Massilia sp. METH4: one gene and its partner. The protein of the gene in region 1 binds, or shares a complex with, the protein of each later gene. Links are inferred from orthologs where the notes say so. Each region holds a gene or a part of one and is shown in the gene's direction. Other genes may lie near its edges. The genes, in order: metK and groL.

What was found.
Region 2: the proteins of metK (region 1) and groL are in contact, whole or in part, in a cryo-EM structure (PDB 8P4O), measured with the Escherichia coli proteins. The link is inferred for Massilia sp. METH4 from one-to-one orthologs.

The regions. Positions count from the first base shown.
Region 1 is NZ_CP146614.1:2,118,323-2,125,410, forward strand. The notes cover bases 3,769-6,696. They hold metK (methionine adenosyltransferase), read left to right. Parts: upstream 3,769-4,611; coding sequence 4,612-5,781; downstream 5,782-6,696. Other genes in these bases: V6Z91_RS09535 (lysophospholipid acyltransferase family protein), read right to left, coding at 3,769-4,416; ahcY (adenosylhomocysteinase), read left to right, coding at 6,018-6,696. In the rest of the region: V6Z91_RS09520 (hypothetical protein), read left to right, coding at 370-1,779; dapF (diaminopimelate epimerase), read right to left, coding at 1,794-2,663; V6Z91_RS09530 (lipid A biosynthesis acyltransferase), read right to left, coding at 2,660-3,556; more of V6Z91_RS09535, read right to left, coding at 3,553-3,768; more of ahcY, read left to right, coding at 6,697-7,088. UniProt on the Escherichia coli protein: Catalyzes the formation of S-adenosylmethionine (AdoMet) from methionine and ATP.
Region 2 is NZ_CP146614.1:548,202-555,233, forward strand. The notes cover bases 1,754-4,625. They hold groL (chaperonin GroEL), read left to right. Parts: upstream 1,754-2,302; coding sequence 2,303-3,949; downstream 3,950-4,625. Other genes in these bases: groES (co-chaperone GroES), read left to right, coding at 1,970-2,260; V6Z91_RS02560 (hypothetical protein), read right to left, coding at 4,288-4,461. In the rest of the region: V6Z91_RS02520 (TfoX/Sxy family protein), read right to left, coding at 1-34; V6Z91_RS02525 (EVE domain-containing protein), read right to left, coding at 4-468; V6Z91_RS02535 (cell division protein ZapA), read right to left, coding at 805-1,116; V6Z91_RS02540 (hypothetical protein), read right to left, coding at 1,113-1,349; V6Z91_RS02545 (hypothetical protein), read right to left, coding at 1,505-1,714; V6Z91_RS02565 (thiamine pyrophosphate-requiring protein), read left to right, coding at 4,735-6,525; V6Z91_RS02570 (hypothetical protein), read left to right, coding at 6,610-7,032.

The DNA.
Region 1 (7,088 bases):
TTGAAAGCGGAAAAACGCCGGTATCTTGTTGTATTTATAAAACGGTAGTTTTACGGTGTTATTTGTTAAGCCGCGTCAGGCAATCCTTTCATTGGTAAGGTGTCCACACATAGCGTAGCCGGACACAAGCGTCAGCCCGTTTGCGCCGGATCAAGCGGGCTGAAGCTTGTCGAGACAAAGCAACAGTGCGGTGCCTAAACTGTCGAGTTGCACGCGGTGCACCGTTACACATAACGAAAAGAGCGCGCAGTGGCACGGCCCCGCACGACGGGCGCCGCGCGCCAGCGCAGCTTCCTGGAGACCGACATGGCCAATCGTGAAGAGCTGGCAGTGATCAGGGGTGCAAGGGCGGGAGACCCTGGCTGTCAATTGAAATTAGGCAAACTGTACATTTCCGGCGGCGCGGGCCTGCCATGCAGCCCACCCACCGCCCTGCACTGGCTGTCGCGGGCGGCGGCGGCCGGCATCGAAGAAGCATGGCTGCTGATCGGCCGCGACATCCCCTGGCATTACGCTACCCACCATCGTGCCACGCTGCTGGACTGGTATGCCCGCGCCAGCGATGCCGGCGTCGTACCGGCCGCGCTGACACTGGCCCGCCTGCTGTTGCAGGAACCGGCGATCAGGCAGCCCGGCCTGTGCCGGCGCGCCCGCCGCGCGCTCGACGCGGCGGCCCGTGCCGGCTGCGCCGAAGCCGGCACGCTGCTGGCCCGGTTGCGGCCCGCCGTGCCCGAGCCTGCGCTGCCGATCCAGACCAGCCACCAGGCCCCGCGGCCGCTGGCCGAGCCCCCCATTTCCCTGGACGCCGCCCTGCCGCAGGCGCGCGCACTGCTCGCCCAGGCATCGGCCGATCCCGCGGCCTGGGCCGGTTCCGCGGCGCAGGCGCGCCTGCTCGCGCGCTGTGCCGAGCTGCTGGCCGGCGAGGAGGGCGGCGACGAAGCGCAGCGGATGCGCGAGCTGGCGGCCGCGGCCGGCGACCGCCACGCCCAGCTGGCGCTGGGCTTGCAACTCGCGCGCATCGACGCGGATGGCATGCGGCTGCCCCACGGCTGCCCCGCCAGCTTCAAGCGCGCCGTGCGGTGGCTGACGCTGGCCGGCGAACAAGGCATGGCCGAAGCCTGGTTCGCGCTGTCGCGCATCTATGTGAAGGCGGAATTTTCCCAGCGCAGCGTCAGCGAGGCGCAGGCTTGCCTGGAACGTGCGGCGGCGCTGGGGCATGCCGGCGCCCAGCTCGAGTGCGGCGCGCAGGCATGGCGCATGCGCCGCAGTTGCGACCGGAACGACGTGAAGGCCGTGTATTGGCTGCAAAAGGCGGCAGCCCAGGGCTGCGAGCAGGCCGCCGCCATGCTGGCGCGCATCGCGCCCGCGCCCGATCGCAATAACTGGGCGGTTTCCCTGTTGCCCTTGCTGACGCGGGAGTTGGCCAGCAACCAGCCGCTGCTGGCGGCACGGATCGAACTGGCGGCGCTGTTCGGCTTGACGCGCGCCGAGGCGCTGTTGCTGGACGTGCGGGCGGCGGACGAAGGGCATTGCCTGGCCGTCGATGTCCGTGCCAGTTATGGCCGGGGCCGCCGACGGCTGGTGATGGTGGAGACGGCCCGCCATCGGCAGGCGCTGGACCGCATCGCGCGGCATTTCGAGTACGTCGACGCGAACCTGGAAGGCAATTACCGGCAGCGGCTGTACCGGTTCAAGACGTGGCTGGAGTCGGTCGAAAGCGCGGTCGAAAGGGCGCTCGAAGGATCGGCCTCAGGCGGCCGCGCGCGGCTGGCGGCCTAGGACCGCGCTCCAGCTCAGTCCTGGACCGTGATCTCGCCTTCGAAGACGGTGACGGCAGGGCCGGTCAGGTAGACCGGTTGACCCTCGCCGGCCCAGGCGATCGACAGCTCGCCGCCGCGCGCATCCACGCGCACGGGCGAGTCGAGCAGGCCGCGGCGGATGCCGGCCACGGCGGCCGCGCAGGCGCCCGTGCCGCAGGCGAGCGTCTCGCCCGCGCCCCGTTCGAACACGCGCAGGCGGATATGCCGGCGGTTGACGATCTGCATGAAGCCGGCGTTGACGCGCCGCGGGAAGTGGGCATGGTGTTCGATCAGCGGGCCGGTCAGTTCGACGGGCGCCGTGTCGACGTCCGCCACCACCTGCACGGCGTGCGGATTACCCATCGACACTACGGATACCAGCACGGTTTCCTTTTCGCCGGCCAGTTCCAGCACCAGCGGCCACAGCGTGTCGTCGCCTTCGCGCCGGCCTTCCAGGCCTTCCGTATCGAACGGTACCAGGGCGGGATCGAACACGGGGGCTCCCATGTCCACCGTCACGCTGCCGTCTTCTTCCAGGCGGGGCGCGATGATGCCGGACATCGTTTCCACGGCAATGCTGTGCCGGTCCGTCAAGCCCTTCTCGGCCACGAACTTGGCGAAGGCGCGTGCTCCGTTGCCGCACTGTTCCACTTCGCCGCCGTCGCTGTTGAAGATGCGGTAGCGGAAATCGCAGCTCGGGTTGGTCGACTTTTCGACGACCAGCAGCTGGTCGGCGCCCACGCCGAAGCGGCGGTCGGCCAGTGCCTTCCACTGCGCCGGGGTGAAGTCGATCTGCTGGTTGATGGCGTCGATCACGACGAAGTCGTTGCCGGCGCCATGCATCTTGGTGAATTTGAGTTTCATCGCTTGTTCGAGTAGAAGGACGGCTCGCCGTTCGGGCGGGTCTTGTAGCGCTTGTGGGTCCAGAAATATTCCGCCGGCGCCTCGCGCACGCGCTCCTCGATGAATTCGTTCATGCGGCGCGTGGCGGCAACCATGTCGGTACCAGGGTAATTGTCCCACACCGGATAGAACTTGACGCGCCAACCTTGATAATTTGGCAGGAAAGTCGCGATCACCGGCATGACCTGGGCGCCCGTCGTGGCGGCGATGCGGGCGGTGGCGGTCAGCGTGGCGGCGGGCACGCCGAAGAAGGGCACGAACTCGGCATCCTTCTCGCCGAAATCCATGTCGGGCAACATGAAGTAAGGGAGCCGGTCGCGCAGGGCGCGCAGGATCGGCTTGATGCCATCCTGCCGCGTGAAGAGCTTGACGGGCTTGAACCGGGCGCGGCCGGCGCGCAGCACGGCGTCGAACGTGGCGTTCTTTTGCGTGACGTACATCGACGAGGCGGAAGCCTCCATGGCGATCGCGGCGCCGCCGACGTCCAGGCAGACGAAATGCGGGCACAGCAGGATGGTCGGCTTTTCCGTCATCGCCGCCACGGGAATCTGGCCGGGCGGCATGCCCGGACTGGTCTCGACCGTGATCAGGCGCTTCAGGCGCGCTTCCGATGCCCACCACAGGATCGCCCGTTCGAACACGCTGCGCGAATAGGCCTGGAAATGGCGGCGGGCAAGGTCGCGGCGCTGGGCTTCCGTCAGTTCCGGCATCGCCAGGCGCAGGTTGGTCAGCGCGATCTCGCGGCGCGGGCCCATGATCACGAACAGCAGGCTGCCCACGGCATCGCCGAAGCGGCCCAGCACCGGCAGCGGCAGCCAGTGCAGCAGCCACATGAAACCGAGAAGCACCTTCATGCCGCCTCCGTGCCCGCGGCCGCCGTGGGCGCGGCCACGCCGGGCGGCACCTTGTAGCGGTTGTAGCTCCAGTAATACTGGGCCGGGCAGCCGGCGATCAGCTGTTCCATGGCGGCGTTGATCGCGCGTGCCTGCTGGGCATTGTCGCCTTCGAGCGAGCCGGGGAAGGGCACGAAGTGGATCAGGAAACCGCGCCCGCGCGGCAGGCGCTCCGCATAGGTGAGCAGCACGGGCGCGTCGCCGCCCAGCTTGGCCATCTTGGCCGGCAAGGTCATCGTGTAGGCGGGGCGGCCGAAGAAATCGGCCCACACGCCTTCGCCTTCCTGGGGCACCTGGTCGGGCAGGATGCCGACCGGCTTGCCGGACTTGAGGAACTTGGCCAGCATGCGCACGCCGGACAGGTTGGCCGGCGCCAGCTCCATCTGGCCGCGCGCACGCGCCACCTCGACCAGCGGCTTCATGGCTGCCTGCTTGGGCGGGCGGTACATCACCATCAGCGGCGTATCGTGCGAGACGCGCTGCGCGGTGATCTCGAAGCAGCCCAGGTGCGGCGTGAGGAACACGATGCCGCGGCCGGCGCGCAGGTGTGCCTCGACCAGCTCATAATTGTTCAGGAAGACGCGGCGGGCGATCCGTTTTTCGGAAGCGAGCCAGACGAAGGGCAGTTCGGCGATGGCCTTGCCGGCTTCGCCGATCGCCTGCCGCAGATGGTCCGCGTAGCCGGCGCGGCCGATGTTCTCGCGCATGCGGCGGCGATACGACGGCGACAACGCGTAAACGATCCAGCCCAGGAGTGCGCCAAGGCCATGCAGGACCGGCAATGGAAAGATGGAGAAAAAACGGAAAGTTCGTAACAACATGTACAGGTTATTGAGGGGTTGGGACAACAGTTCGCGTTGCTCTGCCCAAAAATTTTTGAAGAAGCGTAAAATACCACGTCAGCACATACCGCCGAGTTAACAGACAACTTGCGAGGCGGTCTACAAATTTCGCTAAAGCGTCGCAAGCCGTATGGGTTGTTGCGACAGTTTTATCAACTTATACAGGAGCTTGCGATGTCTTCCATCGATTATCTCTTCACGTCCGAATCCGTTTCCGAAGGCCACCCCGACAAGGTCGCCGACCAGATTTCCGACGCCATCCTCGACGCCATCCTGGAACAGGATCCGAAGGCCCGCGTTGCCGCCGAAACGCTGTGCAACACCGGTCTCGTGGTGCTGGCGGGTGAAATCACCACGCACGCCAACGTTGATTATATTCAAGTGGCACGCGAAACCATCAAGCGCATCGGCTACGACAATACCGACTACGGCATCGACTATCGTGGCTGCGCCGTTCTGGTGGCCTACGACAAGCAGTCGCCCGACATCGCCCAGGGCGTGGACGAAGGCGCCGGCCTGGACCTGGACCAGGGCGCCGGCGACCAGGGCCTGATGTTCGGCTACGCCTGCGACGAGACGCCGGAGCTGATGCCGGCCGCGATCTACTACTCGCACCGCCTGGTCGAGCGCCAGTCCCAGCTGCGCAAGGATGGCCGCCTGCCATGGCTGCGCCCGGACGCAAAATCCCAGGTCACGCTGCGCTACGTGAACGGCCGCCCGGTGGCGGTGGACACGGTGGTGCTGTCGACCCAGCACGCGCCGGAAATGCAGCACAAGCAGATCGAGGAAGCGGTGATCGAGGAGATCATCCGCCCGGTGCTGCCGAAGGAATGGCTGCAAGACACGAAATACCTGGTCAACCCGACCGGCCGCTTCGTCATCGGCGGCCCGCAGGGCGACTGCGGCCTGACGGGCCGCAAGATCATCGTCGACACCTACGGCGGCGCGGCGCCGCACGGTGGCGGCGCGTTTTCCGGCAAGGACCCGTCGAAGGTCGACCGCTCGGCCGCCTACGCCGCCCGCTACGTGGCCAAGAACATCGTTGCCGCCGGCCTGGCACGCCAGTGCCAGGTGCAGGTGTCGTACGCGATCGGCGTCGCCCGCCCGATCAACATCACGGTGTACACGGAAGGCACGGGCGTGATTCCGGACGAGAAGATCGCCGCGCTGGTGCAGGAGCACTTCGACCTGCGCCCGAAAGGCATCGTACAGATGCTGGACCTGCTGCGCCCGATCTACCGCAAGACGGCCGCCTACGGCCACTTCGGCCGCGAAGAGCCGGAATTCTCGTGGGAGCGCACGGACAAAGCGGCCGCCCTGCGCGCCGCCGCCGGGCTGGCGTAACCGGCCTGAGAAGTTGCCAAAAAAATGGGGACGTACCCCATTTTCCTGGCAATATTGCTCAAAAAATGGGGTACGTCCCCATTTTTTGTGAAACAAAACCGGATCAATCGTCCGGTTTTTTGTTATAGAATGCCTGTTCTCCGAGGAGCGTTGCGACGGATCAATCGAATCCGCCAGGCTCGGACACTTCAGCAACCGCGCTCACGTCAACTTTTTTCAACATGAAAGGAGGCGTGATGAACGCCGTTCTCAAAGACTCCCAAGACTACATCATCGCCGACATCGGCCTGGCCGACTGGGGCCGCAAGGAAATCCGCATCGCCGAGACCGAAATGCCGGGCCTGATGGCGATCCGCGAGGAATACGCCGCAGCCCAGCCGCTCAAGGGCGCCCGCATCACCGGCTCGCTGCACATGACGATCCAGACCGCCGTGCTGATCCAGACGCTGGAAGCGCTGGGCGCCGAGGTGCGCTGGGCTTCGTGCAATATCTACTCCACGCAGGACCACGCCGCCGCCGCGATCGCCGCCAACGGCACGCCGGTGTTCGCCATCAAGGGTGAAACGCTGGACCAGTACTGGGAATACACCCACCGCATCTTCGAATGGCCGGGCGAGGGCGTGTACTCGAACATGATCCTCGACGACGGCGGCGATGCCACGCTGCTGCTGCACCTCGGTGCGCGCGCCGAGCAGGATGCTTCCGTGCTGGACAATCCGACGTCGGAAGAGGAAATCTGCCTGTTCAACTCGATCAAGGCCCACCTGGCCAGCGATCCGCAGTGGTACTCGAAGCGCCTGCCGCACATCATGGGCGTGACCGAGGAAACCACCACCGGCGTGCACCGTCTGTACCAGATGCACAAGGAAGGCAAGCTGGCCTTCCCCGCGATCAACGTGAACGATTCCGTGACCAAGTCGAAGTTCGACAACCTGTACGGCTGCCGCGAATCGCTGGTCGACGGCATCAAGCGCGCCACGGATGTCATGATCGCCGGTAAGATCGCCGTCATCGCCGGCTATGGCGACGTAGGCAAGGGTTCGGCCCAGGCAATGCGCGCGCTGTCGGCGCAAGTGTGGGTGACCGAGATCGACCCGATCTGCGCGCTGCAGGCCGCCATGGAAGGCTTCCGCGTCGTGACGATGGATTACGCGTGCGAGCACGGCGACATCTTCGTCACCTGCACGGGCAACTACCACATCCTGACCGAAGAGCACATGCTCAAGATGAAGGACCAGGCGATCGTCTGCAATATCGGCCACTTCGACAACGAGATCGATGTCGCCGCGCTGAAGAAGTACCAGTGG
Region 2 (7,032 bases), 1.6 Mb from region 1 along the record:
CCATCACCCGATCAGCTTCAGGATGAAGCGCCATTCCGCCGGCTCCACCGGCATCACGGAAAGCCTGCTGCCCTTGGCCAGCAGGCGCATGTTCTCCAATTCCGGGTGGCTGCGCAATTGCTTCAGGTCCACGTAGCGGCCCTTCTTCACGGCCTTGACGTCGATGCCGATCCAGCGGGGGTGTTCCGGCGTGGCCTTGGGATCGTAGTACGGGTTCTTCGGATCGAACTGGGTGGCATCGGGATAGGGCGTGCTGGCGATTTCCGCGATACCGGCGATGCCGGGCACCGCGCAGCTGGAGTGGTAGAACAGCACGCCGTCGCCGACCTGCATGCCGTCGCGAATGAAGTTCCTGGCCTGGTAGTTGCGCACGCCGTACCACGACGTGGTCTGGTCCCGCGCCGCCAGCACGTCGTCGAAACTGACGTCATCGGGTTCGGACTTCATCAACCAGTATTGCTTCGGCATGGATTGTCTCCCGCGTTCGATATGGACAGACGTAAAAGCGGACGTAAAGTGCGGACGTAAAAAAAACGGTTGCGCACCTTGCGATGCATGCAACCGCTTCTCTATTGAATAAGGCCCCGCCTGTGCCGTCATGCCGGCATCCTGAACCTTACGGTTCAAGGCGGTCACAGTCAGTTCAACTTCGGGTTCATCGGACTAGCGACGCTCACTCCCGCCAAACAATTTTCCGCAACCTATGCGTGTAAATGGTTCAAGGAATATATGGCACTTCTCGAACACCGCAGGGTGACGCGTAGTTTACTCCTCAAACCGATCGAGGGAAAGTCCTATCGTGCGTCAGAAGAGATTTTCCTGCGGGGTCAGCGCACTGTCGAGGATGCGGTGCATCGCGGCGATCTTGTGCTGCACCTCCAGCAGGGAGATTTCGGACAGCGGCCCGGCCGGCGCCTTCGCCGTCAGGAACTCGGCCGCCATCGACAGCGCGGCCATCACGGCGATGCGGTCGTTGCCCTTCACCTTGCCGGTGTCGCGAATGGTGGTCATTTTCTTGTCCAGCAGCGCGGCGGCCTCGCGCAGCGCGCGTTCTTCACCGTCCTTGCAGACGAGGCGGTACGACGAGCCCAGGATGTTGACGTCCACGTTGCTCATGATTGGAGGTCCTCTTTCTCGGGGTTGGCGTCCGCCGACTCCAGCGGGGGGATATGTTCCAGCAACGCCGACACGCGTGCATGCGCTTCGGCCAGCCGCTTCTGGTGGCCGAGATTTTCAGCGACAAGCGCCGCATTGGCTTGGCGCAGCTGCGCATTCTCGCGACGCAATGACTGCGTCAGCTCGGCCAACTGCTCGATCTTGTCGGAAAGTTCTTGGAAATCTGCAATCATCCCGCCACTATAGGGCTGCGCGATAACGGGGTCAACCGAATCGGCAACCTTCTACACTTAATTACATCTTAATGGCCGGCAAAGTCGCCGCACGGGTCGATGGCGGCGACAGCCGGGATGGCCGCTTGGGGGCGGCGGCATGTACGTTAGCGCTCTTAGGTGATCGCGCCGATGACCAGCAACATTGCGCCGCCGAACAGCACGCCGAGCGCCGCGCCGGCCGCCACGTTGATGGCCACGCGCACCCACTCCGGCGCGTGGAAGTCTCTCGGTAATTTCGTCTGGAACATCGCAGCCTCGCTAAGGTTGGAGTAACCACGGAAATACATCGCAATCGACATCGCAACCGACATCGCCAACGACATCGAGCCATGCGTTCGAACCGACCGCTGGGGTGTCGAATGCCGACGAATGCGAACGGACAGTTTGCGCCTGCGGCGCGGCTTTGTCAAAACACAAAGAGGCCGATCGACCGCCTGTTGCGCGAAGCCGGCCGCTTAGACGTTTTTCCAATATGAATTCTCTTGAAATCAAATATCACCATCCCTATAATTGTTGGCACTCGTTAGCCGAGAGTGCTAACAAAGATCACAACCTCACTGTACATAAGGAGTTTTTGTATGAACCTTCGCCCCTTGCACGATCGCGTCATCGTCAAACGCCTGGACCAGGAAACCAAGACCGCGTCGGGCCTGATCATCCCTGATGCCGCCGCCGAGAAGCCGGACCAGGGTGAAGTGCTGGCAGTGGGCAACGGCAAGGTTGCCGACAACGGCACCGTGCGTGCACTGGAAGTGAAAGTCGGCGACCGAGTTCTGTTCGGCAAGTACTCCGGCCAGGCTGTCAAGGTTGACGGCGAAGAACTGCTGGTGATGCGCGAAGAAGACATCCTGGCCGTCGTCAACAAGTAATACGACGCCGTCCCCTTTTGAACAGATTCAGGAGAATTTTACATGGCAGCTAAAGAAGTGATTTTCGGCGACGCAGCGCGCGCCAAGATGGTTGAAGGCGTGAACATTCTGGCCAACGCGGTCAAGGTAACGCTGGGCCCGAAAGGCCGCAACGTGGTGCTGGAGCGCTCGTTCGGCGCCCCGACCGTGACCAAGGACGGTGTCTCGGTCGCCAAGGAAATCGAACTGAAAGACAAGCTCATGAACATGGGCGCGCAGATGGTGAAGGAAGTCGCATCGAAGACCTCCGACAACGCCGGTGACGGCACCACCACCGCGACCGTGCTGGCACAAGCGATCGTGCGCGAAGGCATGAAGTTCGTGGCCGCCGGCATGAACCCGATGGACCTGAAGCGCGGCATCGACAAGGCCGTGGCCGCCACCGTCGAGGAACTGAAGAACATCGCCAAGCCGTGCACCACCTCGAAGGAAATCGCCCAGGTTGGCGCGATCTCGGCGAACTCCGATGCTTCGATCGGCGAGCGCATCGCTGAAGCAATGGAAAAAGTGGGCAAGGAAGGCGTGATCACCGTGGAAGACGGCAAGTCGCTGAACGACGAGCTGGACATCGTGGAAGGCATGCAGTTCGACCGCGGCTACCTGTCGCCGTACTTCATCAACAACCAGGAAAAGCAAGTCGCCGTCCTGGAAAACCCGTTCGTGCTGCTGTTCGACAAGAAGATCTCGAACATCCGCGACCTGCTGCCGGTGCTGGAGCAAGTTGCCAAGGCTGGCCGTCCGCTGCTGATCATCGCCGAAGACATCGAAGGCGAAGCGCTGGCGACCCTGGTGGTCAACAACATCCGTGGCATCCTGAAGACCTGCGCCGTGAAGGCTCCTGGCTTCGGCGACCGTCGCAAGGCCATGCTGGAAGACATCGCCGTGCTGACCGGCGGCCAGGTGGTGGCTGAGGAAGTCGGCCTGACGCTGGAAAAAGTCACGCTGGCCGAACTGGGCCAGGCCAAGCGCATCGAAGTGGGCAAGGAAAACACGATCGTCATCGACGGCGCCGGCGAAGCCGCTGGCATCGAAGGCCGGGTCAAGCAGATCCGCGTGCAGATCGAAGAAGCGACCTCCGACTACGACCGTGAAAAGCTGCAAGAGCGCGTGGCCAAGCTGGCCGGCGGTGTTGCCGTGATCAAGGTGGGTGCCGCGACCGAAGTCGAGATGAAAGAGAAGAAGGCCCGCGTGGAAGATGCACTGCACGCTACCCGCGCTGCCGTGGAAGAAGGCATCGTGCCGGGCGGTGGTGTTGCCCTGCTGCGCGCTCGCGCTTCCCTGAACATCAAGGGCGACAACCCCGACCAGGAAGCCGGCATCAAGATCGTGCTGCGCGCGATGGAAGAGCCGCTGCGCATGATCGTGCAGAACGCCGGTGAAGAGTCGTCCGTGGTCGTGAACGCCGTGCTGTCCGGCACCGGCAACTACGGCTACAACGCCGCCAACGGCACCTACGGCGACATGGTCGAAATGGGCGTGCTGGATCCGGCCAAGGTCACCCGCTCGGCACTGCAAAACGCCGCATCGATCGCCGGCCTGATGCTGACGACCGACTGCATGGTCGCCGAAGTGGTGGAAGACAAGCCTGCCGCCGGCATGGGTGGCATGGGCGGTATGGGTGGCATGGGTGGCATGGACGGCATGATGTAATTGCCGGCTTAGCCGATACATCTGAAAAGGCTGCTTCCCCGGAAGCGGCCTTTTTTATGGTGAATGGTCCGGAGAGTAGGAGCCCGCAGGCTCTTACCGTTCCGCGGGCGCGGAGCATGCTCCGCGAAACCCCTGCTCCACCCCCATTTTCTGAGCAATATTTCCTGGAAAATGGGGTACGTCCCCATTTTCCTCGCGTCCCCATTTTCCTCGTCCCCATTTTCCTGCTCATTTTCCTGCTTCGGGGGACTCATGCCCGCCTGACTCGCTGGTCGGGACCGGCACAAACAACAACGGCTGCCGCAGCAGCCGTCCAAGCACATCGCAGGTGGTGATGCTCAGGGCCGACGTCGCGCCAGGCCCGCGCCGACGGCGCTGCCGACGCCGACACCGAGGCCAATGCCCATCGCGAAGTTACCCATTGCAACACCGATCGCGCAGCCGATCGCTGCACCCAGGCTGATACCGAAGCCAACATAGCGCCCGGTGCGGTCGTCCGGTTCCATATCCATCTTGCGTCTCCTGTTCCGTGGTTGTTGTGGATTCAATATACACCCGCTTTTCGATCCCTCTGCTGTTTTTTTAAGCGAAACGTCCCGCTTGAACAACGTTTTCAGACGCTTGCACGATACGCTTTTGCGCCGCATCAAGCGGCCTTTTCCCTGGCGACAGACCGCCAAAAATCCTGCCCGGAACCGCGCGCGTGCTGCACTGCACTGCTTGCGTGCGCCAACGCGGCGGTCGCGGTTTTATCATGCCGTTTGGACAAGACGAGCGAGAGCGACATGGCAGATACGGTAGGCGACTTCCTCCTGCAACGCCTGGGCGAATGGGGTGTGCGGCGCGTGTACGGCTATCCCGGCGACGGCATCAACGGCATCATGGGCGCCTTCGGCCGGCAGGAAACCATCGAATTCATCCAGGTGCGGCACGAGGAAATGGCCGCCTTCATGGCCACCGCGCACGCCAAATTCACCGGCGAAGTCGGCGTCTGCCTGGCCACCTCCGGCCCGGGCGCCGTACACCTGCTGAACGGCTTGTACGACGCCAAGCTCGATCACCAGGGCGTGGTCGCCATCGTGGGCCAGCAAAAGCGCATGTCCATCGGCAGCGACTACCAGCAGGAAGTGGACCTGCCCGCCCTGTTCAAGGACGTGGCCCACGAATACGTGCACATGGCCACCGACCCGGCCCAGGTGCGCCACCTGATCGATCGCGCCTTCCGCATCGCCAAGGAAGAGCGCGCGGTCACCTGCATCATCTTCCCGAACGACGTGCAGGACCTGGAAGCGGTGCCCAGGCCGCCGCGCGAGCATGGCACCGTGGTCTCCGGCATCGGTGCCCTCACCCGCAGCCACGTGCCGTCGCAGCAGGCGCTCGAGCAGGCCGCGCGCATCCTCAACGAGGGCAAGAAGGTAGCGATCCTCGCCGGTGCCGGCGCCCTGCACGCGACCGACGAACTGATCGAGGTGGCCGACATCCTCGGCGCCGGCATCGCCAAGGCCCTGCTGGGCAAGGCCGCCGTGCCGGACGACCTGCCGTTCGTCACCGGCGCCATCGGCCTGCTCGGCACGAAGCCCAGCCATGACATGATGAGCGAATGCGACACGCTGCTGATGGTCGGCTCGAACTTCCCCTACAGCGAGCACCTGCCGAAGGAAGGCCAGGCGCGCGGCGTGCAGATCGACATCGACGCCCGGCGCGCCAGCGTGCGCTATCCCATGGAGTTCAACCTGATCGGCGATTCACGCGAGACGCTGCGCGCCTTGATCCCGCTCTTGCTGCGCAAGACCGACCGGCAGTGGCAGGACGATATCCGCGCCAACGTGGAGCGCTGGTGGCGCGTGCTGGAAGGCCGCGCCATGAACGACGCCAACCCGATCAACCCGCAACGCGTGTTCTGGGAACTGTCGCCGCGGCTGCCGGACGGGTGCATCGTGGTCGGCGATTCCGGCTCGGCCACCAACTGGTACGCGCGCGACGTGAAGATCCGCCGCGGCATGATGACCAGCGTCTCCGGCGGCCTCGCCACGATGGGTTGCGCGGTGCCGTATGCGATCGCCGCCAAGTTCGCGTATCCGGACCGGCACGTGATCGCGCTGGTGGGCGACGGCGCCATGCAGATGAACGGCATCAATGGCTTGATCACGATCGCCAAGTACTGGCCGCGCTGGGGCAACGGCAAGCTCGTCGTCATGGTGCTCAACAACCGCGACCTGAACCTCGTCACGTGGGAAGAGCGCGTGATGGGTGGCAATCCGAAATTCGAAAGCTCGCAGGTCATGCCCGATTTCCCGTATGCGCAATACGCGCAACTCCTGGGCCTGAAAGGTATCCGCATCGACAGCCCGGACGCGGTGGCGGCCGGCTGGGAAGCGGCGCTCGCGTCGGATCGCCCCTGCGTGCTGGAAATGGTGACGGACCCGCACGTGCCGCCGCTGCCGCCGGACGTGCCGGCCAAGCAGGCCGCCGCCTACTTCAAGGCGCTGCTGAAGGGCGATCCGGACGCGCTGGCGACGGTGCGCGCCAGTATCAAGGAGACATGGGAGTCGTGGTTCCCGCCCAGGAAGGACTAGTCCCGCTCCGGCGAGGGCGCCGCCACGCCGCGCTTTCGATTACCATGGGCGCCACATGGACAGAATGGATACCAAGAGCGCCGCATGAGCAAATCCTCCCACCTCCCCGCCTTCGCCGGCGCCCTGGCCGGGCTGCTGGCCGCCGCATTCGGGGCGTGGTACCTGTATCCGCAGCACGTGGGGCCCGGCAATGCGCCGGCGCGGCCGGCCACCACCACGCCTGCCGCTCCTGCCGCTCCTGTCACTTCGGCCCCTGCCGCGCCGAGGCAGGCGCTGACCCGCGACCAGGCCGTGGCGCGCCTGATGGCACTGCCCGAGCTGCAAGCCTGGGCAAGGCAGATCGAGACCGCGTCAGGCGGCAAGGTGCGCGGCGCCGTGATCCCCTTCGACCCGGCGCTGCGCGCGGTGGACGGCAGGCAGTACCACCAGCTGAGCTTCGTGGAGAACCGGCCCGAGGCCGCCGTGACCTGGCAAAGCTTCCTGGTCGGCGCGGCCGATGGCGAGATC